Regions from separate parts of the Arthrobacter sp. FX8 genome, predicted to be linked through region 1. Evidence: riboswitches for the same ligand, from Rfam matches in the RefSeq annotation. Region 1 holds a riboswitch; each other region holds the start of a gene.
What was found. Region 1 has a riboswitch for cyclic di-AMP ahead of OUO20_RS07735 (C40 family peptidase). Riboswitches for the same ligand answer to the same signal wherever they lie in the genome.

Region 1 (10,068 bases):
CGGGCAGGCCCCAAGTTCCACCGTTGTGGCTCCAGACGGCGCGGTGCTGCAGCAGCACACCTTTGCCGGGGTCGTAGGCCAGGACGCCGGCCGCGCCGAACCTGCCCCAGTACCGGCCGCGTTCCCCCTCCACCCATGCGTCGCCCGGGTCGCGCGGGCCGGTGCGCGGCGGCGCAGTGGAGGACGTGCTGGCGGACGGAAAGAGATCCATCGCTCCAGTCTGACAGGTGAAGCACCCGCAGGTGAAGCACAGGCGGGCCAGGCGGTGGGGCGGGTCGGGGGCGGGCGGAATCCCGCCGGCCCCGTCAGGTCTTGTTTCCGTGGTCGACGGCGAAATCACCGCCGGGATACATGACGGTTTCATGCCCGTCGTCAAAGCGGACCACATATGGTGGGCTGCCGCCCTCGCCACGGACTTCAAGAATCACCCCATGCCGGTCCGAGGACCCCACGGTCCTGCCGTGCACGACAATACGGTCGCCTTGGGCTGCCTCCATGGCAATCACCTCCCAGCCCCCAGATTACGACTCGTGGCCGCGTGGGAACAGGGCACCATGGCAGGATTCCGGTATGCCGTTGAACCTCATCCTGCTCGCCGATACCCACATACCCAAACGCGCCAGGGACCTGCCGGAACAGGTGTGGTCCGCCGTCGAAAATGCCGATGCCGTATTCCACGCGGGCGACTGGGTGGAGGCAGCCCTGCTGGACGAATTCGAACGCCGGAGCAACCGGCTGCTGGGTGTTTTTGGCAATAACGATGGGCCCGAATTGCGCCGGCGCCTGCCCGAAACGGCAACTGCCAACCTGGACGGAGTCCGCTTTGCGGTGGTCCATGAGACGGGGCCGGCCAAGGGCCGCGAAGTGCGGTGCGATGCGCTCTTTCCCGACGCCGATGTCCTGGTGTTCGGCCACAGCCACATCCCGTGGGACACGGTGTCGCCGAACGGCCTGCGGCTGCTGAACCCCGGGTCGCCTACGGACCGCCGCCGCCAGCCGGCGTGCACGTTCATGGAGGCCACGGTCGACGGCGGTCAGTTGGCCGAGGTCCGGCTGGTCACGGTCCAGCGCGACTGACCCGCCATGCCGCTTGGCATGAGGCCGCCTCTCTGCCTAGGCTAGGAACCGTAAGCATGCTTAGCTTTTTGCTTTCCTGTAACGGCGCAAATCGCGGGCTGCTTCAGTACCCGGGGCGACGAACCAGCCCGTGTCCGCACGACCAGGAGGACCACCATGACTGACCAGTACACCTTCCGCAATCCCGTGACGGCCTACGAAAAAATCTCCCCGCCCAGGCAGCACCAGCCCGAGCCGGGGCTGGATGCAGAACTCGAACCCAAGGCCGACCTGGGCGAGGAGACCTACCGCGGCACCGGCCGGCTGGAAGGCCGCCGGGCCATCGTCACCGGCGCGGACTCCGGCATCGGGGCCGCGACGGCGATCGCCTTTGCAAGGGAAGGCGCCGACGTCGTGCTGTCCTACCTGCCGCAGGAAGAAGCGGACGCCTCGCGCATCGCCGGGATCATTGAAGCGGCCGGCCGCAAGGCCGTCAAGGTGCCCGCTGACCTCAAGGATTCGGCGGCATGCCGCGACCTGGTGGAAACGGCGGTGGCGGTCCTGGGCGGGGTGGATATCCTGGTCAACAATGCCGGGAAACAGGTGGCCCAAGAGGACCTGCAGGACATTTCCGACGAGCAGTTCGACTACACCCTGAAGACCAATGTCTATGCGATGTTCTGGGTGACCAAGGCCGCCGTGCCGCATATGCCTGCGGGTTCGACCATCATCAACACCACGTCCATCCAGGCCTACAACCCGTCCCCCACCCTGGTGGACTATGCCACCACCAAGGCGGGCATCAACAACTTCACCAAGGGCCTGGCCCAGCAGCTCGCGCCCAAGGGCATCCGGGTGAACGCTGTGGCCCCCGGCCCCATCTGGACGCCCCTGCAGGTCAGCAGCGGCCAGCCCAAGGAGCAGCTGCCGGAGTTCGGCCAGTCCACGCCCCTGGGCCGCGCCGGCCAGCCCGCCGAACTGGCCCCCGCCTACGTCTTCCTGGCGTCGCCGGAGTCCAGCTACGTCGTGGGCGAAACGCTGAACGTCAACGGCGGCAGCCCCACGCCCTAGCAGCCAGCCGCGCTCCGGCTGCCCCGGTCCGTGTGGTCAGCCGGCTGCGTCCTGCGCCGCCAGGAGCTCGTCGGTGGCAGGGTCCGGCTCGCCGTTGAAGAACTGGGCCAGGACAGTCTTGAACACTGTTTCTCCGGGTGCTGCCCGGAGGAACAGTGTCATGGAGGATCGGAGTTTCCTGGCGTCGATGCCACCGAAGATGTCCTCGGCCGGCTGGTCGGCATGGTTGGCCAGGACCGTGGCACACTCGAGAAGCCGCGGGCCCAGGACTTCGTGGTCCAGGTAGGCCCGGGCTTCAGCCAGTGAAGAGATGGCGTATTTACGTGACATGGCGCTCTGCCCCAGCCCGGCAATTTGCGGGAAGATGAACCACATCCAGTGCCCGGACTTCCGGCCGACCTGCAGCTCCCCCAACGCCTGGTCATAGGTTCCGCCGGTGTTTTGGGCGGCAACAAATCGCCCAAGATCAAACGGCTCATTCATGTGGATCTCCTTCATTCGTCCGCTTTTAGAAAGTCAGTTCCTTCATGAGGGCAGCGGCCGCCGCCTGAAGATGGGCGTCCGGGTCCCCGCTCCACCGTTCCACCACACCGCGGGCCCGCTGCCGTTCACGCTCCCCCAGCCCTGCCAGCAGCGGCATCAGGACATCGGAGAGCAGGGGCGCGGTCAGATCCGCTGTGTGGGCGGAGCGGAGGAAGCCTTCCAGCCGGGTCAGGTCCGAATGCTGCAGGAGCCGCACCCGTGACTGCAGCAGCACCACGGCGGCAAGGCGGCGCTCGAAAACCGGGCGGGAGCCGGGCCCCGGCTGTCCCCAGAGGGCAGAGGCCAGCATCACGGTTGCGTCGTGGTCCAGGTCCTTGAATTTGCGCAGGGCGTCGCGCACGGTTCCACGGACGGCGCCCACGGAGGAACCATACGAGGCCAGCACACCGCCCAGGCGGTGCGCGACGTCGTCCGCGCGGTACCAGGCGCCCTCATTCTGGAGGGTACGGTCAACAAATTCCGCCGCAGCGGACACCACGTCCGCTGTGCCGGTCACCGCGCGCGCCCCGCGGAGGCGTGGTGGATGCAGAACGGGGTCCAGGGCCGGGCTTCCAGCCTGCCCTCGGCGATGGGTTCCCCGCACACCGCACAGATGCCATAGGTCCCCGCGGCCAGCCGGGCCAGGGCAGCTTCAATCTGGTCCAGCCCCGCCGAGCTTTGTTTCAGCAGCGCCGATGCCTGTGACAGCTCGAAGGCGATCGTGGCGCCCTCCGGATCGTGTTCGTCGTCGACGTTGGAGTCCTGGCGGGCCGAATTCGCAGCGTCGATGTCCGCCCGCAGCGCCGGCAGCAGCGCCATCCGCCGCGTCCGCTCCTCTTCGAGCAGTGCACGGAACCGTTCGAAATCTGGCATGGGGAAAGCCTAGCGCGTCAGTCAGTACCAGTTCAGGGATACGGAATGGTTCCATGCCCCGCAGGGCGACCCGTAGCGGTCACGGATGTAGCCCAGGCCCCATTCGATCTGCGTCCGGTAGCTGGTCAGCCAGTCGCTCCCGGCGCTGGCATACTTGCCGGGCGGCAGTGCCTGGGCAATTCCGTAGGCCCCGGACCACGCGTTGGTGGCGGTGGTCAGCCAGTTGGATTCCTTGGTCCACAACTGGGCCAGGCACAGGAACTGGTCCTGGCCCCAGCCGAAAGCGGCAAGGCGTCCGGACGCGTAGCTTTTCGCCCCTGCCGGATCGTTGACCGCTCCGCCGGGAATGGAAGGCACGACGACGGCGGGCGGGCTGGGCAGGGCCGGCTCGGCTGGCGGCGCCTCCGGAACGGAAGGGACAGGGTTGGCCGGCGGAGGGTTGGCCGGGACAGGAGTGGCAGGGGCTGGATTCACCGGGACAGGATTGCCGCCCACGGCGGCTGGGGCGGCTGGTGCGGGCGGCCCGGGCTGCTGGGCGGCCGCCGCGGCGGCCCTGGCGGCCGCTTCGGCCTGGCGGCGGGCCTGCTCCTCCGCTGCGGCGCGCTTGGCCGCCTGGGCCGCCTCGTAGGCAGCCAGCGCAGCCTGGCCTTGGCGGTACTCCCCTCAAGCGCCGCCGTCGTCCCTTTCAGGGCGGCAAGCTGGGCCGTTAGCTCGCCGCCGTGCCGCTGCTCCTCGGCCACCTGCCGTGCCAGTGCGTCCCTGGCGGAACTGGCTGCCCCGGCTTTTGCCTTTGCCTCCCCGGACAGGCGCTCCCGTTCGCTCCTGGCAACCTTTTCCTGTTCCACCAGGGCAGCGGATACCTTTCCGGCCGCCGCCGCCTTGACCACCAACGCGGCCGTCTTGTCCCCCACGAGCTTGACGAGGTTGAGGCCCTGGACGCTGTTGGTCCCCAGGGCGTCCAGCGCCACGAAGAACCCGGCGTTGGTCCCGCCTGTCTTGTACGACTGCACGGCCAGGGCCCCGAGGTCCTTCCGGTACCGGGCCACTTCGTCGTTTGCGCGGGCGGCCCGTGCGGACAGGGTTTCCAGGCGTGATGTGGCCGACTGGAGCTCTGCATCCGCGGCAGCGTATTCGGCGGCCGACCGTACGGCTGCGTCCCCGGCTGCCTCCGACTGCGCCTGCAGGCCGGTCAAGAGCGCGTCGATGGTGGCAATTTCTGCAGCTTTTGCCGCTTCGGACGACTGCGCCTGCTGCACATCCGACCAGGAGGGATATCCGCCGGGCGGCGGCTCCTCCGCTGCGGCCGGCAGCACGGTGGCGGCGGCCAGGGCGATGGCCAGCACGCCACCGAGGAGCGGGATCCCTCGGCTGGTCACGAACAGGGGCATAGTCCCGAAGCTTACCGTCCGGCGCGGCCCCCGAGGGCGCGTCCGTGGCCACATTGTTACCGTTTCCAGCGATAAAGACCCTGCCTGCATTGGTCGAGGTCACCGCCCGAAATGCGAAGTACATCAAGACGTTTGCGCAATTGAGAGGGGAGCCTCGTATGTTATCCAAATGTGACAATCGGGGGCAGCGCGGGTTATGGTCGTTTGGTGTCCCTCTCAGACGGGACATTCCCGTCAGCATGCCGAGCCCTGCCGCTGATCATGGGATTCAACCGCTTTCCGTTTGGCAGGGACGGGGGAACCAAGTTTCTACGGCCACATGTGGCCTTGGGGTTAAGTCGTTAGCGCCTCCGCCCGCGGAGCCAGCTACCGGCCGGGTATCTCCAGCCCGAACCCGACAGCTCACCCCGCAGGCATGGGAGAGGCGATCAACTGTGTCAAAAATTTCCACCACTGCCCGTCACCGCGCGACTCCGGCCCGCTCCATTGTGCTCGAGGGCCTCGCCGTAACCGCCAAGTCCCAGGCCCGTTCGCTGGGCCGTCCGGCGCTTGCCGTTGCTGCAGCGTCCGGTATTGCCTTTGGCGTCGGAGCCCCGGCCCATGCAGGTGTCACCGGCCCGGACACCACTGAGAACACCAGCGTCCAGGCATACTCCGCACCTGCCCCGGCAGCAGCACCCGCCGCAGCAGCAGGAACCGTCCACACGGTGGTGTCCGGCGACACCATCGGGGCCATCGCGGCCGCCCATGGCGTCAGCCTCAACGACGTCCTGGCCGCCAACGGACTGGGACTGTCCTCCATCATCTACCCCGGTGACCAGATCCAGATCCCCGGCGCTGGCCACACCGCAGCCCCGGCGCCGGCAGCAGCTCCCGTCCAGACGGCAGCCGCAACCGCACCGGCAAACACCGGCATGAACATGTCCTACGCCTCAGCCGCCCCGGCGGCGTCCACCGGCACCGGGACCGGCGCTGCCATCCTGGCATCCGCTTACAGCCAGGTCGGCGTGAACCAGGACTGCACCGCAATGGTTGAGAAGGCCCTGCGCTCCGTCGGCAAGTCCGTCGGCGACCTGGCCCCGACGCAGTTCTTCCAGTACGGAACCGTCGTCGGCGCTCCCGCCCCCGGCGACCTGATCATCACCTCCGGCCACGTGGGCGTGTACGCCGGCAACGGCCAGGTTGTGAGCGGCGGCGTCAACGGCTACAGCACCGAGGTCCACTCCATCAGCTGGCTCGGCGGCTACTCCGCAGTCCGCGTAGCCTAGCCTTCGCAACGCTTTGGCAGCAGCAGGCTGGTATTAAACAGAAAAGCTGTTCTTAGACAGGAGGGCGGCAGCCGGGTATTCCCGGCTGCCGCCCTCCTGTCATTTCCGCACCGTACCGCTGAGGCAGTCACGTCCCGCAGAAGGTCATGTAGGTGCCGAAATCCTCAGGGGCACCTTCGGCGTAGCGTTCCAGGCCCGGCCGCTCGGCGAAGGGGCTGCCGACGGCCTCGAGCAACTGCTGCAGGGGAGCCAGGTTTCCGTCAGTGGCGGCGGACAGCGCCTCTTCCACGAGGTGGTTCCGCGGAACATAGGCAGGGTTCACGCTGTCCATCAGTTCCGCGTCGGGCCCCAGGGCCTGCCACCGCTCCGCCCAGGCGTCGAACGCTGCAAGGTCCCGGACCATGCCGCGCACGGGACGGAGGTCCCCCCGCGCGGCCTTGCCCAGGTTCCGGAAGAACAAGGTGTAGTCCACTGGCCCGTCCTTCAGGATGGCAATGGCACCGTCCACCAGGGCGGAGGCGGCGTCGCTGTCGGCATCTCCCGACAGGCCCAGCTTGGCCTTCATGCCGCCGGACCACGCCTGGCTGTACTGTCCGCGGAATCCGCCAAGTACCTCCACCGCGGGGGCAACCGCCTTTTCCTGGTCCCCGTCGATCAGCGGCAGCATTGCCTCCGCCAGCCGTGCAAGGTTCCATTCGGCCAGCACCGGCTGGTTGGCGTAGGCGTAGCGTCCGCTGACGTCGATGGAACTGTAGACAGCGGCCGGATTGAACGCATCCATGAACGCGCACGGGCCGTAGTCGATGGTTTCCCCTGAGATGGTCATATTGTCCGTATTCATGACCCCGTGCACGAACCCCACCAGCATCCACCGGGCCACCAGGTCCGCCTGGGCGGAGACCACCGAGGCGAACAACTCCAGGTAGGGGTTTGGGGCGCCGGCAGCGTGCGGGTAATGCCTGCCGATGGCGAAATCCGCCAGCCGCTTCAGGAGCTCGAAGTTTTCCGTGGCCCGCGCGTACTGTAAGCTGCCGACGCGCAGGTGGCTGCCGGCAACGCGCGCCAGGACCGCACCCGGCAGCACGCCGTCACGCCTGACCTGCCGGCCAGTTGCCACGACCGCGAGCGAGCGGGTGGTGGGAATGTGCAGGGCGTGCATGGCTTCACTGACCACGTACTCACGGAGCATGGGCCCGACGACGGCACGTCCGTCCCCGGCGCGGGCAAACGGCGTGCGCCCCGAGCCTTTGAGATGGAGGTCCAGGAGGCGGCCGCCTTTGTCCGTGACCTCACCAAGCAGCAGGGCGCGTCCGTCGCCAAGCAGCGGAGAGTAGCCGCCGAACTGGTGGCCCGCGTAGGCCTGCGCCACCGGGGTGGCGCCCGCCGGAACGTGGTTGCCCACCAGGAGCCGCACCCCTTCGGGACTGCGAAGGTACCCTGGGTCCAGGCCCAGGTCGCGTGCGAGCCTGTCGTTCAGGACCAGGAGCTCGGGGCTGGGGGCTTCCTCGGCCTGCCAGGGAACGGCGAGTTCCGACAGTTCCCGGGCGAAACGGCCGTCAAAAGTGACCGTGGATTCAGCTGCTGCCGTCATGGCTTAACCCTATCGCCGTAGTTCCGCCCGCTGCTTCCCGTGCCGGTTGCCGGCGGCGGGGAACGGCAATGTGCTGCAGGTCCTCAGCGGCAATGACCGTGGTTCCCGGAGCCTGCGCCCGTGCCTGCTCCGCGAGGTGCGGGACGCCGTCGCCATAGCGTGCGGAGAAGTGGGTGAGCACCAGCATCCGGGACTTCCCGGACGCCGCAAGTTCCCCTGCCTGCCCGGCGGTCAGGTGCAGGTATTGCCGGGCCAGGCCGACGTCGTCGTCACTGAACGTGGACTCGGCCACCAGCAGGTCCGTGCCTGCTGCCAGTTCTTCGGCACCGTGGCACGGTGCGGTATCCATGATGAAAGCGAAGCGCTGGCCCGGCCTGGGAATACTGACCTCTTCCAGCCTGGCCGCTCCGAGGACCCCTTCGCGCTGCAGCAGGCCCACGTCGGGCCCTTCGATGCCCGCCGCCCGCAGCCTCTCCGGCAGGAACGTGCGGCCATCTGGCTCGGTGAGCAGGTAGCCGTATGTCTCGATGCGGTGATTGAGGGGCCGGACCTCAAGCCTGTCCGCCACGGCACCGGCGCCGCCATGTGGATGGAGCCTCACGTCAAGCCCGGGCGGGCTGAGACCCACCAGGGCCCTGACCACCTGGTCACCGGACGCCGGATAATGCAGGTGGACCGGGTGCGCCACGCCGTCCAAAACCATCCGGGAGAGCACCCCGGGAAGGCCGAAGCAATGGTCCCCGTGCACGTGCGTAAGGCAGATCCTGGTGATGGCGCCCGCCGCCACTCCCGCATGGATCATCTGGCGCTGGGTACCCTCGCCGGGATCGAAAAGCAGCCCTTCGCCGTCCCAGCGCAGGAAGTAGCCGTTGTGGTTGCGGGTCCGCGTGGGAACCTGGGACGCAGTGCCCAGCACTACGAGTTCACGCACCGTTGGAATCTGACGCTGCAAGCAACCCTTTGGCGTAGGCGGCCTGGCCGCCGTGCTGAAGGCAGTCCCCCAGGATGCTGACCAGCCGCACGCCCAGGGTGACGGGCGGATCCCAGCGCCTGTCGACCACACGGTCCAGGTCGGAATCCCCGATACCTTCCAGGACCCTGGCAGTCTGCCGGTGAACGGCCAGGTAATACTCCCGCAGGAGTTCCCGGGGCGCGCGGACTGCGTCCACCTGCTGGCTTGAGTGGCCGTAGCCCGTATCACTGTCCGCCAGCGGGAGCCCGAAGCGGGTTACGAATCCTTCGGCCTTCCAGACCTGCTCCAATCCCGAGGCGGACGCAACCTGCGCATCTTCCACCCGTCCCATGTGCCAGACCAGCCAGGCGATGGAATTGCCTTGGCCTGCAGGACGCAGCTGCAGCTGCTCCTCATCCAGCCCGTCCAGTACCTGCCCCACCAGGCCGGGGAGGCGGTCAAACGCCTCGAGCAACAACTCCTTGGAGTGCATGGGTCTCCTTCCCTGCGGACCGGGCCCGGGCGCACCCGGCCCCGGGATTGCTAGCGTTCCAGGTCGTCCGGCTCAAACTCACTAAGGGGCGAGCCGCCAAAGTTTTCCTCGTCGTCGCTTGCGTCTGCTTCCAGGCCGGTGGGATTCCCGCCGAAATCGACGTCGGCTGCTGCTTCACCCAGCGTGGGTGTGTCCGGCGGAACCTGCTCATCGCCGGAGCGGTACCGGGCCTCCGCGCTTTCGTCCCGCAGCGTCTGGTCACTCAGGAAGTCCTGCTCCTCCCCCGAGACTGCTTCGTCCTGCAGCAGCGGGTCCTCTTGCCAGCGGTCCGGATTGTTCTCTGCAGCCCCGGGGTAGCTGTCAGGTTCCCCGTTGACGGGATCGAGCTCCAGTGACGATGCCGCGCCGGGAGTCTCGTCGAGAAGAACGTCGTCTTCCTGCACAACTTCCAACTCATCGTCGGGGACGTTCTGTTCAGTCATGATGATGCCTTTCTCATGGGCTCCGGGCGGATAATAGTAAGCATACTGAGGAACGGTATGCCTGTGAACAGCCACCGCATTTCCGTCCCAAGCGGACAAACGGCGGTTCCCGGCCGCGCGCCAAGGCCGCAGGGCGGCCTGAACAGCGCTTCCGTGACTTTTGGCCCTAGAGTGCCGGTGGCGGCGGGGCCAGTCTTGAAAGGCAGGAAGACCAGTTCAAGACGACCAGGAAGTGCGGCCATGACATCCCAGAAACCCATCGCTGTGGGCACCAACGACTCAGCGCAAAGCCAGGCCGCGGTCCTGTGGGCGGCCCGCCGCGCCCACCGGACGCACCTGCCGCTGGTGATCCTCCACGTCGTCGACGACCGG
Region 2 (10,068 bases), 1.5 Mb from region 1:
AGCCGCGATGACCTCCCCCGGCCAGGATCACGGCATCAAAAGCAAGCCCGTTCACTTCCACTCCCCCAGCCTAGCGACCGGCAGCGTAGGGGCCGCACTGCGGGTCAGAACGTCCGGCGCACCGGAGCATCACGGCAACTCAGGCAGCGCGGGGTGTCAGGCAGCGCGTTCCGGAAGCAGGAAGGGGTCCCAGGCCGGCGTGGGCTTCTCCAGTTCCTTGATCTGCCAGATGGTTCCGTGCGGCGGTTCGGGCACGAACCGCAGGGTCCATCCCATCTCGGCTGGAGTGTGGTCGCCCTTGACGTTGTTGCAGCGCAGGCAGGCGGCCACCAGGTTCTCCCACGAATCGGCACCGCCCCGGGACTTGGGGTGAACATGGTCAATGGTGTGCGCCGCTTTCCCGCAGTAGGCGCATTTATGCCCGTCGCGCCGGAGTACGCCCCTGCGGCTGACGGCCGTGGAGTGGTTGTACCGGGGCCGGATGTAGCGGTTGAGGAGGATCACGGACGGGCGGCCCAGAATGTCAGTAGGGCCCACCACGGGGTCGTCACCTTCGGCAACCACACTTGCCTTGCCCGTGAGCACAAGCACCAGCGCCCGGCGGAAAGTAATAACCGCCAGCGGTTCATATCCAGCATTCAGAACGAGAGTGCGCATGCACTTACCTCTTCACGGCCGCACCCGTCAGGGGCACGAGGGCCGGCTGCCCTCGGCATGTCCGGGCTATGGATCGACATCACAAGAGTAAACAAAGAAGTGCAGAATCGGGTAATCGCCACTCTGGAGCAGGACAACGGCTGGACACCGCGGGAGGGTCGGCCGCGGGCGGCGCGGGCCGATTAAGCGCGAAGGACCCCCGCCGGGATGGCGGGGGTCCTTGGGGGCATTGCCAGGCCTGCGGCCGTTCAGGCCTGCCTTGGGATGCTTAGTTGACGCGGATGAACACGGGGCCGGAACCCACGTTTGCGCTGAAGACCACAGTCTGGTTTCCGTTGTAGCCGCCGTGGACTGCCATGCCGTTTCCGGCGTAGACAGCAATGTGGGCCATGCCCGCGCCGCCGTCAGCGTAGTAGATCAGGTCGCCCGGCTGCGCTTCGGCTGCACTCACGGTGCGGCCCAGGGACAGGTAGCCGGCGGGCCAGTCATGGAAGTGGATGCCGACGGCGGCCAGGGAGTTGGTGACCAGCATGGTGCAGTCCTGCATAACGCCGAGCTGGGCGTAGGCGGCCGAGAGGATTGCAGCGCCCTTGCCGCTGGCGGAAGCCTGGGCAGCGGAAGCGGCCGGAGCAGCAGCGGTGGCAACCTTGGCGGTGACCTTGGGAGCCGCAACGGGCTCGGCGGCAGGAGCAGCTTCCTGCACCTCGACCTGGGGCTCAGGCTCGGCGACGGGAGCCGGCGTGGTGGTGACAGCGGGCTTCTCGTAGCTGATGGCGATGGTGGAAGCCGCGGAAATCGGGGCGTCGATTGCGGATTCAACTTCCAGTGCGGACGCCGGAGCGGAATCACGCTTGACGTTGGCGTCGGCAGCGTTGGCCGCGATGCCGCTGGTCAGGACCAGGCCGGAAGCGGCAGCGATAACCGCAGCCTGGCGGCCCATGCCGCTTGCGTTGTCGCTGACGGCCTTTGCAATAACAGCGATCGAGTTGGTTTTGGTGACCTCGGCGCGATGCCGTGCGGTGGCACGAGTCGTCATCAGTTCTCTCTTTCGTTTTTCCCTCAAACCGCTTGTAGGCAGGCGAAGGTTGTTGGACGCGCCGGCATCTTGGGGGTACGTCGGCGCGTCCCGAACGGGGATGTGGTTTCTAGCGAAAAAGCCTTGGGCAAAGAAATAGCCCTTGGAGCGTTAAGCCCAAGAACTAGTTGCCGTAGTGGTAGTACGAGGAGGTGCCAGTGGCTGCAGGCGAGTGGAGCAGCGTGCCCTGGGAGGGGTTGAGTGCGCTGATCATCATGCCGTTGCCGACGTAGATGCCGACGTGCGCGCCACCGTTCTGGACAACCAGGTCACCCGGCTGCGGGGTGGAGGTGGGAGTCATGATGCTCCACGCATTGGTGCGGGGGATGCTGATTCCGGCCTGGGCGTAAACCCACTGCACGAACCCGGAGCAGTCCCAGCCGGTGACCGGGCTGGTGCCGCCCCACACGTAGGAGTGGCCGATGCCGGTGTAGGCGATGGCAGCGATGCCCGAGGTTGCCGCAGCGGATACGGTCTCCGCCGTCTTGGCGGCCGGAGACGCCTCCTGGCCTGCAGTGGTGGCGCGGTTCGCCGAGGCCGTGGACTGGGTACGCACCGCTTCCACCTTCGGAGCAGCGGTGGTCTTGACGACCGGACGCTCGAAGGACACCGTGGCCGTGGGTGCGGCCGTGACAGCGAGGGCTGCCTGGGACGAGCCGGACTCGGTGGAGGCAGAGACACCGGCCGTGGTGTCAGCTGCCGTGGCGGGCAGGCCCATGCTCAGGATGAGGCCGGAAGCCGCTGCCACAACGGCAGCCTGGCGGCCTACGGTCCCGGCATTTGCACTGACGGCCTTGGACATGGCGTCCAGGGGGTTGGTGCGAACCGTTTGCGCACGGTGGCGCGCAGAATGATGGCGTGAAGACACGAAGGTAGCCTCTCCCAATGCCTGCGAGGTGAGCTGTCGGATTCGGATGGGAGTCACCCGGCCACGCTGCTTCCTGGGAAGCTTGTGACTTAACCCCAAGGCCTTCTGAACATGAAGGCCAAAATTGGTTCCCCCGCCCCTGCCAGACGATGAAATGCGAACGGACCTTGAGCGGTGGCAGAGTTAGGCAATCCACTCAAGAGCGTCAACTTCGGAAAAGTTGACGCGAATTAGACGGTACAGCAGTTTTGCTTCAATGTCACATTCAGGTCACGGCGCGTCGCGGACATGTGAGAGCGGGCAACCATTTGGTTACAGCCAGCCCATGGGATCGACAACTTCGCCATTGACCTGCACCTCGAAGTGGAGGTGGCAGCCGGTGGATGCGCCCGTGGTACCGCTCAGTGCCACCACGTCCCCGCGGGAGACGGTCTGGCCCACCTTGACGTTGAAGGACGAGAGATGGTTGTAGGTGGTCTCCAGCCCGTTGCCGTGGTCAATGACCACGCGGTTTCCGCCACCGAACTGGTGCCAGCCGGCAAAGGTCACGGTACCTGTCGCGGCGGCCAGGACCGAAGTCCCGCACTGCGCCACGAAGTCCTGGCCCCGGTGGAAGTCTCCGGAGCCTCCGGTGATCGGACTGACCCGGTAGCCGAAGGGGGAAGCGGTGGTGAGGGAGGCGAGGGGTGCAGCCAGGGTGCCGGCCGAAGCGGCACGCGTGACAGAGCCGGCGGACTGGGCGCTCAGGAGTTGCTTCAGCTTCCCGTCCGGGTCGGCCTGGGTCACCACGGCCGACCGGCTGAAGTCGATCTGTGCTCCGACATCGGCCGAGATCTGGGGCTGGGGGCTGACGGCGGACGCGGCCATGGGGGCACTGCCGGCGGCATCCGTGGCCATGACGGGACTCGTGGCGGGCACCGTGACCGTCAGCACCAGGCCTGTGGCGGCAAGGGCAATGCCGGCTTTTTGGCCAATACCGCTGGCGGCGGCAAACTCCGTCATCTGCCGGAAGGGACCCCGGCGGCGGCGCGCGTCACGATGCAGGTCGCGGGGGCGCTCCGCTGCGACAACTTCGGCAACCCGGGGTGCCGAAGGGGGCCGGCCGCGCGGCGGCGGCCCCGGGAGGTCTGCATGGTCAAGAAGGGTTCCTCTCTGGAAGAAGCCTGCGGAGTTAGCTGTCGGATTCGGGTCAGAGAGATCAAAGACCCGGTCCGCCTTAGGCAAGCTTCTGCACAGGGGGTATTCCCGGAAGAATCCTTCACTGGAGAGGGCTTGCTGCTGACGGACTTCACCCCAAGGCAGTCCCCCGCTGCCGCTTGTGGTTCCCCCGCCTCTGCCAGTAACGACTCGTGCACCTGACCCGCTGGCAGAGCTCGGCTCCGGATCAGGTAACGCTTATGTATCAACGCTTGGTTCCACTATAGGGGCTTAAGACCCTAGGTAACAATTCCGTTACCTTTGCGTGGTTGCCCCTCTGCGGGGTATGGGCGCCCCGATCAGGGCTGGCTGATGGCCACAAAGACGTGGGCGGCAACCTCGGGCGGCAGCTCCAATGCGCCTTCGATTCCAGGGACCCGCACGGAGATGTATTCGCCCACGCGTTCCAGCGCCACGGCGGCACCCGGCCGGATACCGCCCTCGTCCAGCTGCGCCAGCAGTTCCGGTTCCACCTGGATCGGCTCCGCCAGGCGGCTGATGGTCACTCCGGAGGCGGGCCCGTAATTCTTCATCGCTTCCACCAGGCTGATGGCGCCGTCGGCAAAGCCGGGCCCCGCCTGGCCGCCCAGCGCCGCAAGGCCAGGGATGGGGTTGCCGTACGGCGACTCGGTGGGGTGGTCCAGCATCTCGTAGATGCGGCGCTCAACGCGCTCGCTCATGACATGTTCCCAGCGGCAGGCTTCGTCGTGGACGTAGGCCCAGTCCAGGCCAATGACGTCTGCCAGCAGGCGTTCGGCCAGCCGGTGCTTCCGCATGACCTCCGTGGCGCGCTTGCGGCCCGTGTCCGTGAGTTCCAGGTGCCGGTCGCCGGATACGACCACCAGCCCGTCCCGCTCCATGCGGCCGATGGTCTGGGAAACGGTGGGACCGGAGTGGCGCAGACGCTCGGCGATACGGGCCCGAAGGGCAACGATGTTTTCTTCCTCAAGCTCCAGAATGGTCCTGAGGTACATCTCCGTAGTGTCGATCAGATCCGTCATCCAGCTCAGCTCCTCGAGCGCAGTACCTTGCGTTGTCCCACCGTATCGCCTCTTCGCGCAAAGTAGTCCGGGGAAAGCTTAGCCTATTTTGACTTTGTCCGAATAGCCGCGCCCCGAGGGGCTGCGCGGGGACGGCACGTCTCACTGTCCGGACTATGACGGGCCTGGCTCCCGCCCCCGGCGGCGGTTCAGGCAGAATGGGAATGGCCCGCAGCGCAGCCACCGGCGCTGCCGGCCACCGACCGCCCGCCCTTCCGGACCAAACTTTTGTCCCCGCCGAATTGGAGCACCTGTGAGCGACACCAGCATCACGATCCCCGCCGACCTCCTGCCCCAGGACGGGCGGTTCGGAGCCGGCCCGTCAAAGGTCCGGCAGGAGCAGATCGACGCGCTGGCAGCAGCTTCCAAGACGATCCTTGGCACATCGCACCGGCAGGCCCCGGTCAAGAACCTGGTCGGAGCGGTCCGTGAAGGGCTGAGCCAGTTCTTCCGCGCCCCGGAAGGCTACGAGGTGGTCCTCGGCGTCGGCGGCTCCACGGCTTTCTGGGACATCGCGAGCTTCGGCCTCGTGGAGAAGAAGGCCCAGCACCTGTCCTTCGGTGAGTTCGGGTCCAAGTTCGCCGCCGCCACCAACAAGGCGCCCTTCCTGGAAGCCTCCTCCATCATCAAGTCCGAGCCCGGCACCCGGCCCGCAGCCAAGGCCGAGGCCGGCGTGGACGTCTACGCCTGGCCGCAGAACGAGACCTCCACCGGCGTCGCCGCCCCCGTCAAGCGGGTAGCCGGAGCCGACGAGGGATCACTGGTCCTCGTGGACGCCACATCGGCGGCCGGCGGACTGGACGTGGACGTTGCCGAGAGCGATGTCTACTACTTCGCCCCGCAGAAGAACTTTGCCTCCGACGGCGGCCTCTGGCTTGGCCTGTTCTCCCCCGCAGCGCTGGAACGCGCCGCGCGCATCACGGCCAGCGGCCGCTGGATCCCGGATTTCCTGGACCTGCAGACCGCGATCGATAACTCCCGCCTGAACCAGACCTACAACACCCCGTCGCTGTCCACGCTGGTGACGCTGAATGCCCAGGTCCAGTGGCTGAACTCCAACGGCGGCCTGGACTTCGCGGCTGCACGGACGGCCGATTCAGCCGGCCGCATCTACAGCTGGGCGGAAGCGTCCGGCTTCGCCACCCCGTTCGTGGCCAAGCCCGAGGAACGCTCCAACGTGATCGCCACGATCGACTTCGACGAATCGATTGATGCCGCCACCGTGGCCAAGGTCCTGCGCGCCAACGGCATCGTGGACACCGAGCCTTACCGGAAGCTGGGCCGCAACCAGCTGCGCATCGCCACCTTCGTGGCCATCGAGCCCAGCGACGTCTCCGCCCTGCTGGCCAGCATCGACTACGTGGTGGGCGAGCTGCGCAAGTAACCACAGTTAAGCACGACGGCGCCGCCCGGGTTTCCCCGGACGGCGCCGTTTGTTTGTGGTCAGGAAGTCCTTGTTTCGGCGTCAGGCTCCGCGCCGTCGTCGGCCGGCCCTTCATCCCCGGGTTCCCGCTCCGCTGCCCGAAGCCCATCCGGGTTCCCCTGCCCGGGCTCCTGCTGTTCCGGTTCCTGCTGTTCCGGCTCCTGCTGCTCCGGTTCCTGCTGCTCCGGCTCCTGCTGCTGTTCGTCCTCGGGACGGACGCGTTCGGCCCACGGCACCCACTCCGGGGCCAGGACGGAGTCCCCGGACGGCAGCAGGCCCAACTCGTTGACCGTGACCACCTTGGAGCGCGAGTTACGGGTCAGTACCGCATACCACTGCCAGCCCACGTAGCCGGGCAGCCGGGATTCGAACAGGTGCGTGACCAGCCGGTCGCCCTCGCTCTTGGCTGCCAGGTGCGGCCCGATGGTGCCGGCCGGGGTGATGCCCTCCACTGCAGCCCGGGCGGTGTCCACCGCCGCGGCCAGGAAAGCATCGGGCTTGCCCGTGCGCCACACGGGCACGCCTGCCTTGCGCTTGGGCTGGGTCTTGGCAGCCTGCTCCTGCACTGGCGTGCCCGGCTGATCAGGTTGGGGGTCCATGGGCAGCCTAAACGTCCAGCTCGTCGGCAACCTTACGCAGGGCGGCAGCAATGGCCTTGCCCTTGTTGCCGTCCGGGTACTTGCCCTTGGACAAGGTTCCGGACAGGTTGTCCAGGACGGTCACCAAGTCCTGAACCAGCGGGGCGAGGTCCTTCGCGCTGGGGCGCTTGGCCTTGGCGATGGACGGGGTCTTGTCCAGCACCCGCAAGCCCAGGGCCTGGGCGCCCTTGCGGCCGTCCGCAACCCCGAACTCAACCCGGGTGCCCGCTTTCAGTTCCGTCACGCCCTCGGGCAGCGACGACTTGGGCAGGAAGACCTCCTGGCCGTCTTCGCCCGCGAGGAACCCAAAGCCCTTGTCCTTGTCATACCACTTGACCTTGCCGGTAGGCACGTAATCAACCTTCTTCGTTCTGCTGTCATGAGACACGGCCGGCTGCCACCGCGTCCGCATTGTTGTGCGGGTTCAAGGTATGGCCAGCGCAAACCGTGTTGGTCTGTATCCTTCAAGGTTATCCTGCCGCGTGCCCTAATCACGCTTCCGGCCGCACCGTTCCGCCCCGGGCGCAAGCTCCCGGTGCTTTCACTTGCGGCGCTGCTGCCGCTGTAGCGTTACGTCCATGACTCCCTTGCGTTACCGGCGGCCGCTGATGGTCCTCGCCGCTGTTATAGCCGTGCTGTCCCTCATTGCTGTGGGAACTGTGATGGCGCTTGCCTTCGCCGACACGGTCGCCCCCGCCTGGGTCACATACTCGGCCCTTTACGGCCTGCCGGCGGCCTTCATCCTGATGCTCCTGGTGGTCCTGGACGGCGTTGCCGCCCGGCGGCGGGCGGGGAAGCGGGAGCCGCGGTAACGTTGGACTGATGTCCCTCATTCGAGCGCTCGGCAAGGACCTGGAGGCGCGCAGCGACGACTCGTTGCGCGCGTTGTTCGCCGCGCGGCCGGACCTCATTTCCCCCTCTGTTCCGGACTTCGCCGCGCTGGCGGCGCGTGCCAGTTCACGGGTCAGCGTCCAGCGTGCGCTGGAGCGCCTCACCCGGCCACAGATGCAGGTGCTTGAGACCCTCCATCTGTGCACCAACACGGACACCGGGCACAGCGCCTCGGCGGAGGGCCTGCACCAGTTGATCCGGGGTTCATCCCTGGCCGTCATCGAACAGATCATGGACACCCTGCAGGAACTCGCTTTGGCGCATCCTGCGGTCCCCCGCATGGCGCCCACGCCCAGGCTGCCGGGCACCACTACTACCTCCCTGTCGGCTCCCTCAAGGATGTGGTGGGAATCTATCCCGCCGGGCTGGGCCGCAGCTACACGGAGCTGGTCCGCCTGCAGCCGGCCTTCGCCCAGCGGGTGGTCCAGCTGGTCTCCGAACTGCACCGCGGCGGATTCGCGATCCACGATGCCAGCACGCCCATGGAGGCGGCGCTGGCGCTCCAGCATTGGACCTCCTCCCCGAGGCACTGCGGGACATCCTCGCCAACGCCCCGGAACGGACGACGGCGTTGCTCGCCAGGTTCCGCAACTGGGCCATGGGTGCCGTCCCCCAGGCGCAACGGAAAGCGTCGGTCACCACGGAGGGTGCCGACGTCGGGCCCGTGGACTGGCTCCTTGCGCGCGGGCTGCTGGTTCCGCTGGATGCCGCCCACGTGGAGTTGCCGCACAGCGTGGGGCTGGCCCTGCGCGGCGGGGCGATCATCGACGACTTCACCCTGTCCCCGCCGGTCCCGGAGCTTGGCCGGACCACCGCGGCGCTGCGCAGGAATGCAGCGCTCAGCGCCATCTCTGAAACCCTGCGGCTGGTCTCCGAACTGCTGCATGCCGTCAGGGAGAACCCGCTGGCCACGCTGCGCAGCGGAGGCGTGGGGATACGCGAGATGCGCCGCCTGTCCGACCAGCTGCGCGTCGACCAGGGCGTGACGGGCCGGCTATTGGAGCTGTGCGGCCTGGCGGGCCTGATCCGCCTCGACGTCGACTCGTCCTCATGGGTGCAGCCGCCGCAGCTGGAATGGCTGGTGCTGCCGAGGCAGGAACAATGGCTGTGGCTGGTCAACGCCTGGCTGGCCAGCGAGCGCGTGCCGTCGATGGTGGGCCAGCCCATGAACACGGCAGCGGCAGCACCATCCCGGGGACCGTCAGGAGCCACCATCCCGGCGTTGTCCGCCGGTGCGCAGCGGCCTGACGCCCCGGTGGTCCGCAAGCGCATCCTGGAGATCCTGCACGAACTCACGCTCGAAGCTGCAGGACCGGACGGCACCGTGCCCGTGCTGGATGCCGCCGCGGTCCTGCAGCGTGCGGAATGGTCCCAGCCGCGGATGGCCCGGCGGTTCAGTTCCCTCATCCGGGGAGTCCTCGCCGAGGCGGAGATGCTGGGCCTGGTGGGCTCAGGTGCGCTGAGCCAACTCGGAAGCGCGTTCGCCGAAGACCAGCCCGATGCTGCCCTTGCCATCCTTGGCGAGCACCTGCCGGCAGCCCTGAACCATGTGCTGTTGCAGGCAGACCTGACCGCCGTTGCCCCCGGCTACCTCGCTCCCGCCCTGACCGAAAAGCTCCTGGTCATGGCGGACGCCGAGGGGCAGGGCCCGGCCACCATCTACCGCTTCTCGGCGACGTCCATCAAACGGGCACTCGATGAGGGCTACGACGCCGCAGGCCTGCTGGCGTTTCTCCGGGAACACTCCGCCACCGCTGTCCCCCAGCCGCTGGAGTACCTGGTGGAGGACACGGCCTCCCGGCACGGCCAGCTCCGGGTGGGCCAGGCCGCAAGCTTTGTCCAGAGCGATGATGAAGCCGCACTCCGCGAGTTGCTGGCGGGGCCCAAAGCGGCGCAGCTCGGCCTGGCCCGCCTTTCCCCCACGGTCCTCACGTCGTCGGCACCGCCCCGCGAACTCGCCGCCGCACTTCGGAGCCTGGGCCTGTCCCCTTCTGTGGACGGCGTCGAACCCGCCGCCCACGTCCGCCGGTCTTCCGTACCGCAGGAAAGCCTGCGTCCCGTCTATACCGCCCCGCGGATGGCGCCCGCGGCGGAGGAGGTTGACGCCCAGCTGGACGTCCTGCGGCGGCCGGGCCCCGCCGTCGGACACCACCCCGGTACCGCCGCCGGCGGCGAGGCAGCAACCCAGCTGGGGCTTGAGGCACTGCAACGGGCCATCCGGCTGAAGCAGCGGATCCACATGAACGTGGTGGACAATCTGGGGAATGCAAGCCTGGAAA
Region 3 (10,068 bases), 1.7 Mb from region 1:
CCATCGTGGACGGCCTGGTGGCGGTAGGTGCCCCGGATGAACTCGAATACGCCGCGAAGGCGGGCGGGGAAACATGGGTCCTGGTGCATATGCCCGTTGAGGAAAGCTCCGGGGCTGCAGCCCTGGAACGCGAAGCGAGAGCCCTCCGTGCGGCAACCGGCGTGATCTGCACCAGCACGTCGTCTGCATCCCTCCTCCTGGAAAGGGGCTTTCCCGGGTCACCGTTGTCCTTCCCGGCGTCAACCCCGCACCCCTGGCCCAGGGATCCAGGCCGCCACACGTGGCGGTCATCGCCGCGCTGCTGCCCAACAAGGACCAGCTGCTGTCCGTGCATGCCCTGGCCCGGATCCAGGACCTTGAGTGGACTGCGTCGTTCGTGGGCTCCGAGCAGGCGGACCCGGACTACGCACGGGAGGTCCGGGCTGCCATTACTGCCCACGGGCTCCAGCGGCGGGTGCAGCTCACCGGCGAGCTCATTGGCGAAGCCCTGGAGGCCGAATGGGCGCGGACGGACCTGACCCTGCTGGTGTCGCGGCTGGAGGCTTTCGGCATGGCCGTCACCGAATCCCTGGCCCACGGCATTCCTGTTCTGGTCCGTGCCGGGACCGGGGCGGTGGAGGCGCTTGGCATGGGCGGGCTGGGAACGGCCGACGGCGAACCCCGCCTTCCGGGGGCAGTGCTTACCCTTCCAGACGGCGGACAGGAGAGTCCCGGCCGCCTGGCCAATGCCCTGCGGGGTTGGCTGGTGGATGGAAAGACCCGGGAAAAATGGCGTTCAGCTGCGCTTGATGCGCGGACCAGGCTGCCGGGATGGAGCGAAACAGCGCAGGACGTGCTGGCCCTCCTGGAGGGACCCGGCGGACACGGGGAGCGGCAGGGCTAGAGGCTGCTCCGGTGGGCGGCGAAAAATTCGCGCAGCAGTAAAGCGCACTCTTCCCCGCGGACCCCGGGATACACCTCAACCCAGTGGTTCAGCCGGCGCTCGCGGAGGATATCGAATACCGATCCCGCAGCGCCGGCCTTCTCATCCCAGGCCCCGAACACAACCCGGGGAATCCTCGCCAGGACGATTGCGCCCGCACACATGGCGCAGGGTTCCAGGGTGACCACCAGTGTGCAGTCGGACAAGCGCCACCCGTCGCCCTGGCCGCCGCCGAGCCGTGCCCGTTCCTGCAGCCGTCCGGCCGCCTCCCTGATGGCCACCACCTCGGCGTGGGCTGTGGGGTCGCCCAGCTCCTCCCGCTGGTTGCGTCCCGAACCCAGAACGTCGCCGTCGGGCCCTATCACTACGGCGCCGATGGGCACGTCCTCCGTGTCGAGCGCACGGCGGGCCTCCGCCAGGGCAAGGCCCATCCAGGCCTCGTGTTTCTTTTCGGGCAAGGGCATGGCTCAATGATAGTTTCGGGGTTAGTCAGGTTACTTGCCGATGCCGGGAGGCACCATGGACACTCTTCGGGACCGATTGGGTATTTGGTTCAAACCGTATGCGGCGTTGATCCTCACCATCCTTGTGGGCGGTGTGGTCATCGTGTCCCTGGCGCTGCTTGGGGCAGAGGTCTACGACGATGTGGTGGACTCCGCTGGCCTGGCCAACCTGGACAAGCCTGCCCTTGCCTTTGCCGAAGGCCTCCGCAGCCCCGGCCTTGACTCCTTTGTCACCGGTTTCACCAACATCGGCGGCGGCATCGGGATGCCTATCCTGGCCAGCATCCTCACCGCGTGGTTGACCTTCCTGAGCCGGAACTGGCGTCCGCTGGTCCTGATCGGCGGTGCAGCGGCAGCGTCCGTCACCGCCACCACGTTCGGCAAGAAGCTGGTGGGCCGTACCCGGCCCGACCATGCGGACGCCGTCCCCCCTTACGAGGATTCGCCATCCTTCCCCAGCGGACACACCCTGAACACCACCGTGGTGATCAGTCTGGTGATCTACCTCATCTGCCTTCAGTTCCACACCATGCGGGTCCGGGTTACCGCCATCACCGCCGGCTCGATCTTCATCATCGCCATGGGCCTGAGCCGGGTCTTCCTGGGCCACCACTGGCTCACGGACGTTATGGCCGGCTGGATCCTGGGCCTGGCCTGGGTGGCAATCGTTATCCTGGCCCACCGGCTGTTCCACCTGGTCCGAAGGCGCGAGCACGCAGGGGCAGCGCCGTCGTTCGACCGTCCCATCGTCCGGGACGTGGTGGCCGACGAACTGCACGACGGCGAACACTCCGGACGCGGTAAGGGCAGCGCCGAGTGATAGTTTTGGGGGATGCGCACTCTCGTTGTTGACCACCCCCTGGTCGCCCACAAGCTCACTGTCCTGAGGGACAAGAACACGCCGTCGCCGGTCTTCCGCCAGCTGACGGAAGAGCTGGTGACCCTGCTGGCCTACGAAGCCACTCGGGAGGTCCGCACCGAGCCCGTCACCATCGAGACGCCCGTCAGCACCACCGTCGGCACCGCCTTCACCAAGCCCACCCCGCTGGTGGTTCCCATCCTGCGCGCCGGCCTGGGAATGCTGGAAGGCATGACCAAGCTGGTTCCCACCGCTGAAGTGGGTTTCCTGGGCATGGCCCGGGACGAGGAGACACTGGACATCATCACCTACGCGGAGCGCCTGCCGGAGGACCTCACCGGCCGCCAGGTTTTCGTCCTGGACCCCATGCTGGCCACGGGCGGAACCCTGCGCGAAGCCATCAAGTTCCTGTTCAAGCGCGGCGCTTCCGACGTCACCTGCATCTGCCTGCTGGCCGCCCCCGAGGGCCTGGCGCGGCTGGAGGAGGAACTGTCAGGGGCCAACGTGCACATCGTCCTGGCCTCCATCGACGAGAAGCTCAACGAGAAGTCCTACATTGTCCCCGGGCTGGGCGACGCCGGCGACCGCCTCTACGGCATCGCCGGGTAGCACTTCGGCCCTGTTTGAACGGGCTCTTTCCCAACGGGTGTCCCGCCGCTAGCCTGTGCGGATGGACTGGAAACTCGAGCTTGTCTTTGTCCCCGTATCCGACGTTGACCGTGCCAAGGACTTCTACGTCAACAAAGTGGGCTTTAACGCCGACTACGACGAGCGGCCGTCGGACTCCATCCGCTTTGTGCAGTTGACGCCGCCGGGCTCGGCCTGCTCCATCTGCATCGGCGAAGGACTCGTTGACGCCCCGCCCGGCACGGGCTCCAACCTGCAGATGGTGGTCGACGACATCAATGCGGCGCATGACCAGCTCAAGTGCAACGGCGTGGATGTCAGCGATGTGGATGTCCAGGACTGGGGCCACTTTGTGTACTTCGCCGATCCGGACGGAAACAAGTGGGCTGTCCAGTACATCCCGTGGCGGAACGCCGGGCAGGGCGCTGGCGGGAACACCGGACAGGACGCCGGACCGGGCGCTGGTTAACCAAAGCGGCGGGCCGCATCATGATGATGCAGCCCGCCGCTTTGGTGCAGTTCCCCCGGCATCGCTGCCGCCGGGGGAGGAGTGCCTAGTACCAGTTGTGGGCCAGGTGGAAGTTCAGGGCACCACAGGGCGACTGGTAGCTCTTCTTGATGTAGTCCAGGCCCCAGTTGATCTGCGTGCGGTAGTTGGTGAGGTAGTCCGCGCCGGCGCTTGCCATCTTCTCAGCGGGCAGGGACTGGACGATGCCGTATGCCCCGCTGCTGGAATTGGTGGCCGTGGTGGTCCAGTCGGACTCCTTGGTCCACAGCGTCTGCAGGCACTGCATCTGGTCCGGTCCCCAGCCAAACGCCCCCAGCTGGCTGGCGGCGTACGCCTGGGCGCCTGCAGGATCGTTAACCGCGACGGCGCGAGCCGGCTCAGGTGCGGGGGCGGGCTCAGGCGCCGGGGCAGGCGCTGCGGGTGCTGCCGGTGCCGCTGCGGGGGCCGGTTCCGCTGCCTGCGGTGCCACGCTGATGGCAGCGGGCGCGGGGCTTGCTGCCGGGTTGGAGCGGATCTCGCTCTTCTCGATGCTCATTTGAGCGTCGGACGCCGACGTGGAAGGGTTGGACGCGGTGGATGACACCGGAGTCATGCTGCTGGTGGTCTGTCCTGCCGCGCCTACCCCCACCAGCACCGCGCACGATGCTGCAAGGACGGCGGCGCGCTGGCCCAGGGTGGTCTTCTTGGCCTGCTGCGCGGCCCTGTGTTTAGCCTTGGCCTGCAGCAGGCGTGCTTCTGCCGTGTTTTTGGACATGATTGATCGCCTCTCACACCTGCGGAGTTAGCTGTCGGGTTCGGATGAGGGCATCCGGCCATACGGAAAGATCACGTACTGGCTTAACCCCAAGGGCATTCAATGCCCGGGACGGTGGGTCCCCCGCCTCTGCCGTAGCTCAATCGGAATCCGGGGAAGCGGCAGAGCTTGGCGTCGACCCGGGATATGCGGCCCGAACGGGGGCCGCACCCAATCGACGCTACAGGAAGTGCACGCGAAAGTCACATTTAGGTAACGGAAGTCACGATCCTCAGCGCGTTGATTTGCCGGATTCCCCGTTCGTTACCTCGGTCCCACTGGGGTATGGCCGCTCCATTTCATGAGCGCAGCGCGCAGACCGTTACAGTTTCCGTTACCCAGCCAACAGGTAGACGGTGGTGCCGCCAATGCTCTGCGCCGTGAAGTTGTTCGCCACCCACTGGGCGATCTGGGCGGCAGCGTCCGAACCGGTACTGGCCCGCATGGTTCCGCTTGTGATGAAGTAGTGGATCTTTCCCTGGGACACCAGATCCTGGAACTCCGCCAGGGTAGGGGCGGGATCTGTGCCGTTGAACCCACCCACCGCCATGACCGGCAGTTCCGTTGCCAACTGGTAACCGGCAGCGTTGTTCGAACCCACCACTGCCGCTGCCCAGGTGTAGCCCGAGGCGCCATTCCTGAGTGCTGCCACGAGTTCCGCGGACGGCGTGGGGGCGCCCAAGAGGCCTCCCAAGGCCCCGCCTCCGCGACCACCGGCAGCAGCGGTTCCGCCGGGAAGTGTTCCTCCGGGCGCGCCCTGCTGGCGGGCCGTGTTTCCCTGGGTTGCTGGCTGCCTGGTGCTGCCTGTCCCGGTCCCGCCAAGGCCGGTCCGGCCAGGGCCCGTCCCGCCAGGGCCGAAGCCCGACGACGGCCCGGCGCTGACGATCGCCCCGCTGTGCGTTGTCGACGCCGTGGAAAGGGAGTACGCCAGCGGCCCGGTGAGCGACGCCGCAATGGCGAGCGCCGCCGTCGTCCGCTGCACGGCACGCCAGTGCAGGAACCTGCCGAACGCCACGCCCGCTGCGGCCGCCAAGCCTCCGGAAAGGACCAGCCAACGCAGCCACGCGCCGTAGGCGGAGGTGGTGCCCAGCAGCTGGAAGGCCATCAGGGCGGCCGCGGCCACCGCTGCGGCCAGCAGGAGTGCGGCGGGTGGCTGCTGCCGGTGCTGCCACAGGAGGACCGTGCCCAGCCCCGCAAGCCCGGCGATCCCCGGCGCCAGCGCCACGGCGTAGTAAGGGTGGATGATGCCGGCCATGAAGCTGAAGACCAGGCCCGTCACCAGCACCCACGAGCCCCAGATGATGACGGCGGCGCGGACCGCATCCGTCCGCGGGGCCCGCCGGCCCAACCACAGCAGGCCCGCCGCAAGGATCAGGGCGGACGGCAGCAGCCACGCGATCTGGCCGCCGAACTCGCTGTTGAACATCCGGAGCAGCCCGGGATCTCCCCAGCCGTTGCCGCCGCCCACACTGCCGGTCTCGTCGCCCGTCAGCCGGCCCAGCCCGTTGTAACCCAGCGTGAGCTCCAGGATGGAGTTGGTTTGCGATCCGCCGATGTAGGGACGCAGGCCGGCCGGTGTCAGCTCCACCGCCAGGAGCCACCACCCGGCGGAGGCCACCATGGCCGCTCCCGCCGCGGCCAGCCGGAGCAGGCGCCGCGGGAGCCTGTGCGGGCCTGCCAGCGCGTAGGCGATGGCGAATCCCGGAACCACCAGCAGGACCTGCAGCTGCTTGGCCAGGAAGCCGAAGCCCAGGAACACTCCGGCCAGCAGGAGCCAGCGCAACCGGTCCTCCTGGACTGCACGGAGGACCGCGTAGGCGGCTGCCGTCATGAGCAGCACCAGCAGGGCGTCCGGGTTGTTGAAGCGGAACATCAGCGTGGCAACGGGGGTGAGGGCCAGGACGGCTGCGGCGATCAGTCCTGCGCGGTGCGCCAGCCGTGGATCGGCCGTGGCAGGCGCCGCGGCCCGCCGTACGGCCAGGTAGAGCAGCCAGGCGGTGCCGACGCCCATCAGCGCCTGGGGGACCAGGATGCTCCAGGAACTGAGGCCGAAGATCCGGACGGACAACCCCATGACCCACAACGACGCCGGCGGCTTGTCCACCGTGATGGCGTTGGCGGCGTCGGAGGAGCCGAAAAACCAGGCCGCCCAGTCCTGCGATCCGGCCTGGGCCGCGCCGGAATAGAACGCGTTGGCCCAGCCGGATGCTCCAAGGTTCCACAAGTACAGCACGGCGGCCCCGGCCAGCACCGCTGCCAGTTCCAGCCGCCGCCGGAGCGCCCGCGGGTCCGGCCGGTAGCAGGCCGGGACAGGATGATGCGCGGCGGCAGGAGCGCCGGCAGGGTGTCCGGTGTGGACCGACGCAGTGTGGACGGACGCTGGGTAGTGGCTGGCCATGGAGTCCTTGGTGAGTTGGTACACGGTGGAGTTGCCTACGGTCTGGGCCTGGAAGTTGGCCTGGACCCAGGCGGCCACCTCTGAATTGCCGCGGCCACCCATGCCGCCGCCTCCCATGCCACCGCCTTGGATGAAGTAGCCGATCTCGCCCTTGGCCACCATGTCCTGGAACTGGGCGAGCGTGGGGTAGGGGTCCCCGCCGTTCCAACCGCCCAGGGCAATGACGTTGGTGTTCGTGGCGAGTTCCAGGCTGGCTGCCTGGCTGGCGCCGGAGACGATCGCGGACCACTTCGTGGTGGTGGCCTTCAGGAGTGCCGCCACCGCCGCATCTGCGGATCCTTCGCCCGGGCCCCCGGCGCCGCCGGCGCCCCGGTACCGCCGGGGCCGGCTGCGCCGTCGAGGCCGCCGAAGGGATCGAGTCCACCCGCGCCGTTGGCAGCGTCAGTGGCGGCCTCCCTGCCGTCAGCCCGTGCGCCGCCGAATCCAGCGGCACGGTTGCCGAAGCCACCCGCGGACGAACCCGCCGGGCCCGACGTCGGAATGGAACCGGAGTGGGCGGAAGCAGCGGTGGCGAGGGTCCACCCCGCTGTCCCAAGACCGCCGGCCAGGAGGGATACGACGACGACGGCGGCCGCACCGGCCCGGCGGAACCGTCCGGAGGCGCCCAGTTTCGAGGTGCCCGGTTTTGAGGTGCCCAGTGCGTCGAGGCGGAGGAGGATTGCGGCGGCGGCGAGGACGCCGAGCACGATGATGGCGACCCGCAGCCAGGGGAGCCACGACGTGTCGCGGCCCAGCAGGACTGCCGACCACACAGAGGTGCCGAGGACGGTCACGGCGAGGACGATCCGGGCCGGCCAGTAGCTGCGGCCACGCCAGAGCTCCACTGCGCCTATGCCCACCAGCGCTGCGATCGCCGGCGCCAGTGCCACGGAGTAGTAGGGGTGGACAATGCCGCTCATGAAGCTGAAGACACCTCCGGTGACCACGAGCCAGCCGCCCCACAGGATCAGGGCCGCGCGGCCCGGGGAGGTGCGTACTTCCCGGCGCGTGAACCAGAGGCCTGCCACCAGCAGGACCAGGGCGGCGGGCAGAAGCCACGAGACCTCACCGCCAAAGCTGGTCCCGAACATCCGCAGCAGCCCGGCCGCCCCGCCGAATCCGGCGTTGCCGCCGCCGAAGCCGCCTCCGGGACCGCCGGCAGCAGCACCCCCGGCCCCGCCGGGCATGCCCTCGCCGGAACCGGTGAGACGGGCCAGTCCGTTGTAGCCGAACGTCAGTTCAAGGAAGCTGTTGGTGCTGGACCCTGCCATGTACGGCCGCTCGGAGGCCGGTGTCAGCTGGAACAGGGCGATGTAGCTGCCGGCAACCACGACGATTCCGCCCAGCGCGCCAAGCAGGTGCACCAGCCGGCGCCTCACCGGCGTGGGTGCGGCCCACAGATAGGCCAGTCCCAGCGCGGGAACAATCAGGAAGCCCTGCAGCATCTTGGTCAGGAATGCCAGGCCAACCACGGCGCCGGCGGCCACCAGCCACTTCCAACCCGCCCTCTCAATGGCGCGGGTGGTGAAGTAGGCAGCAAGCACCAGGCACAGGGTGAGCATGGCGTCCGGGTTGTTGAACTTGAACATGAGCGCAGCCACCGGCGTCAGCGCCAGGGCAGCGCCGGCCAGCAGGCCTGCGGCAGGTCCCGAGACGCGTTTGACGGCCAAGTAGAGGAACCCGACGGCGGCCACCCCCATGAGTGCTTCCGGCACCAGCATGCTCAGTGGTGAAAAACCGAAGATGCGCCCTGCGAGGGCGGGGATCCAGAGTGCTGCCGGCGGCTTGTCCACCGTGATGGCGTTGCCTGCGTCCAGCGAGCCGAAAAGGAACGCCGTCCAGTCCTTGGTGCCGGCCTGGATGGCGGCTGCATAGAAGGAGTTTCCGTAGCCGGTTGCTGCCAGGTTCCACAGATACAGGACCGCCGTGGCTGCCAGGAGCCCCACGGCGGAAGGCCTCACCCAGCGGGGCTGCGCACCGAAGGCGTAGCGGGTCCAGCGGGGTGCGGTATCGGCCGCCCCGGGGGAGGAGGCAGCGTGGCCGGATGGCGACGGCTGCCGGCCGGCGGGTGAGCCGGCGTCCGCCGGCGAAATGGTGGAGGTCATGATGCTGCCGTTTCTGTCGAAGTGGGGGCGTCTTTGGTGGTCCGGTTGCCGTGGTTGCCGCGGAACACCCAGAGCCGGAACAGCAGGAACCGGACCGCCGTGGCTGCCAGGTTCGCCGCCACAACGGTGAGGACTTCCACCCACCGGTCAGGCGTCGTCGTCCGGTGTACAAAGGCGAGTGCTCCGGAGGTGAGCAGCAGGCCGATGCCGAACACGATCAGCCCTTCGAAGTGGTGCCGGACCGGGTTGCCGCCCTGGATGCCGAACGTGAAGCGCCTGTTGGCGCCAGTGTTGGCCACGGCGGTGATCAGCAGTGCAAGGAAGTTGGCCAACTGCGGGTCCATGAATCCCCGGCAGAACACGAAGATCAGGAGGTACGCCAGGGTTGAGGCGGCGCCAATCGCGGCGAACCGGACCAGCTGGCCGAAAAGGCTGCTGCCGCGTGTCTGCTCACCGGACCGCGAGGACGCCGGGATCGGACCCCGTGCCAGGGCTGCGCGCAGTTCCGGGACCGGGATGCGACCGTAGACCAAGTCGCGGGTGAGCCGGGCCATTCCCCTCACGTCGGCCAGTGCTGTGCGTACCACGTCCACGCTGGAATCGGGATCGTCGATCCAGTCAACGGGGACCTCATGGACACGCAGGCCGCAGCGTTCGGCGAGGACCAAAAGCTCGGTGTCGAAGAACCAGGAGTTGTCCACGGTGTAGGGCAGGATCTGCTGGGCGACGTCGGCGCGGATGGCTTTGAACCCGCACTGCGCGTCGCTGAACCGCGCGCCCATGAACGAGTGCAGCATCATGTTGTAGCTGCGTGAGATGAACTCCCGCTTGGGCCCGCGGACGACGCGGGAGTTGCGGGTCAGCCGGGTGCCGATGGCGAGGTCCGAATGCCCGGAAATCAGGGGCGCCAGCAGCGGCGGCAGGGCGGCGAGGTCGGTGGAAAGGTCCACGTCCATGTAGGCCAGCACCGGTGACGGGGAGGCCAGCCACACTTTGCGCAGGGCGTTGCCGCGGCCCTTCTCATCCAGGTGGACCGCCACGAGCTCAGGGAACTCCCGGGCCAGCCGCTCGGCGATCTTCAGGGTTCCATCCGTGCTGGCGTTGTCCGCCACGGTGATCCGGAAGCTGTGTGGAAAGGTATCCAGCAGGTGCCCGTGGAGCCGGCGAAGGCATTCCTCAAGGTCACGTTCCTCGTTGAAAACGGGAATGGTCACGTCAAGGACGGGGACGGTGGTACGGGTGTCCACGGGTGCGCGCCGCGCGGCATGTCCGCGGGAAGGAAGGCCCGCCGGGGCCACCGCGGCGTCCGGCAGG

Region 2: linked by a shared signal. The riboswitch ahead of OUO20_RS00760 (M23 family metallopeptidase) and the one ahead of OUO20_RS07735 (C40 family peptidase) in region 1 are both predicted to bind cyclic di-AMP.
Region 3: linked by a shared signal. The riboswitch ahead of OUO20_RS00120 (hypothetical protein) and the one ahead of OUO20_RS07735 (C40 family peptidase) in region 1 are both predicted to bind cyclic di-AMP.

Annotation. Positions count from the first base shown of each region.
Region 1 is NZ_CP113505.1:1,700,310-1,710,377, forward strand. Features, by position in the region: gene OUO20_RS07690 (NUDIX domain-containing protein) at 1-211, opposite strand, end outside; gene OUO20_RS07695 (DUF1918 domain-containing protein) at 306-497, opposite strand; gene OUO20_RS07700 (metallophosphoesterase family protein) at 571-1,077, shown strand; gene OUO20_RS07705 (glucose 1-dehydrogenase) at 1,234-2,127, shown strand; gene OUO20_RS07710 (DUF1810 domain-containing protein) at 2,164-2,610, opposite strand; gene OUO20_RS07715 (DNA alkylation repair protein) at 2,636-3,166, opposite strand; gene OUO20_RS07720 (TraR/DksA family transcriptional regulator) at 3,163-3,522, opposite strand; gene OUO20_RS07725 (hypothetical protein) at 3,544-3,996, opposite strand; gene OUO20_RS07730 (hypothetical protein) at 3,993-4,898, opposite strand; cyclic di-AMP (ydaO/yuaA leader) riboswitch at 5,171-5,341, shown strand; gene OUO20_RS07735 (C40 family peptidase) at 5,345-6,178, shown strand; gene OUO20_RS07740 (protein adenylyltransferase SelO) at 6,306-7,769, opposite strand; gene OUO20_RS07745 (ribonuclease Z) at 7,753-8,700, opposite strand; gene OUO20_RS07750 (mycothiol transferase) at 8,693-9,214, opposite strand; gene OUO20_RS07755 (hypothetical protein) at 9,265-9,696, opposite strand; partial or broken gene OUO20_RS07760 (universal stress protein) at 9,937-10,068, shown strand, end outside.
Region 2 is NZ_CP113505.1:169,095-179,162, reverse strand. Features, by position in the region: gene mobA (molybdenum cofactor guanylyltransferase) at 1-2, opposite strand, end outside; gene OUO20_RS00775 (HNH endonuclease) at 157-657, opposite strand; gene OUO20_RS00770 (NlpC/P60 family protein) at 926-1,693, opposite strand; gene OUO20_RS00765 (C40 family peptidase) at 1,857-2,534, opposite strand; cyclic di-AMP (ydaO/yuaA leader) riboswitch at 2,605-2,784, opposite strand; partial or broken gene OUO20_RS00760 (M23 family metallopeptidase) at 2,913-3,733, opposite strand; cyclic di-AMP (ydaO/yuaA leader) riboswitch at 3,746-3,958, opposite strand; gene OUO20_RS00755 (metal-dependent transcriptional regulator) at 4,097-4,798, opposite strand; gene serC (phosphoserine transaminase) at 5,091-6,221, shown strand; gene OUO20_RS00745 (DUF3027 domain-containing protein) at 6,281-6,859, opposite strand; gene OUO20_RS00740 (cold-shock protein) at 6,867-7,250, opposite strand; gene OUO20_RS00735 (hypothetical protein) at 7,477-7,710, shown strand; partial or broken gene OUO20_RS00730 (helicase-associated domain-containing protein) at 7,721-10,068, shown strand, end outside.
Region 3 is NZ_CP113505.1:18,704-28,771, forward strand. Features, by position in the region: gene OUO20_RS00090 (hypothetical protein) at 1-89, opposite strand, end outside; gene OUO20_RS00095 (glycosyltransferase) at 281-883, shown strand; gene tadA (tRNA adenosine(34) deaminase TadA) at 880-1,386, opposite strand; gene OUO20_RS00105 (phosphatase PAP2 family protein) at 1,442-2,245, shown strand; gene upp (uracil phosphoribosyltransferase) at 2,258-2,893, shown strand; gene OUO20_RS00115 (VOC family protein) at 2,955-3,380, shown strand; gene OUO20_RS00120 (hypothetical protein) at 3,466-4,173, opposite strand; cyclic di-AMP (ydaO/yuaA leader) riboswitch at 4,179-4,339, opposite strand; gene OUO20_RS00125 (glycosyltransferase family 39 protein) at 4,547-6,931, opposite strand; gene OUO20_RS00130 (ArnT family glycosyltransferase) at 6,916-8,754, opposite strand; gene OUO20_RS00135 (bifunctional glycosyltransferase family 2/GtrA family protein) at 8,751-10,068, opposite strand, start outside.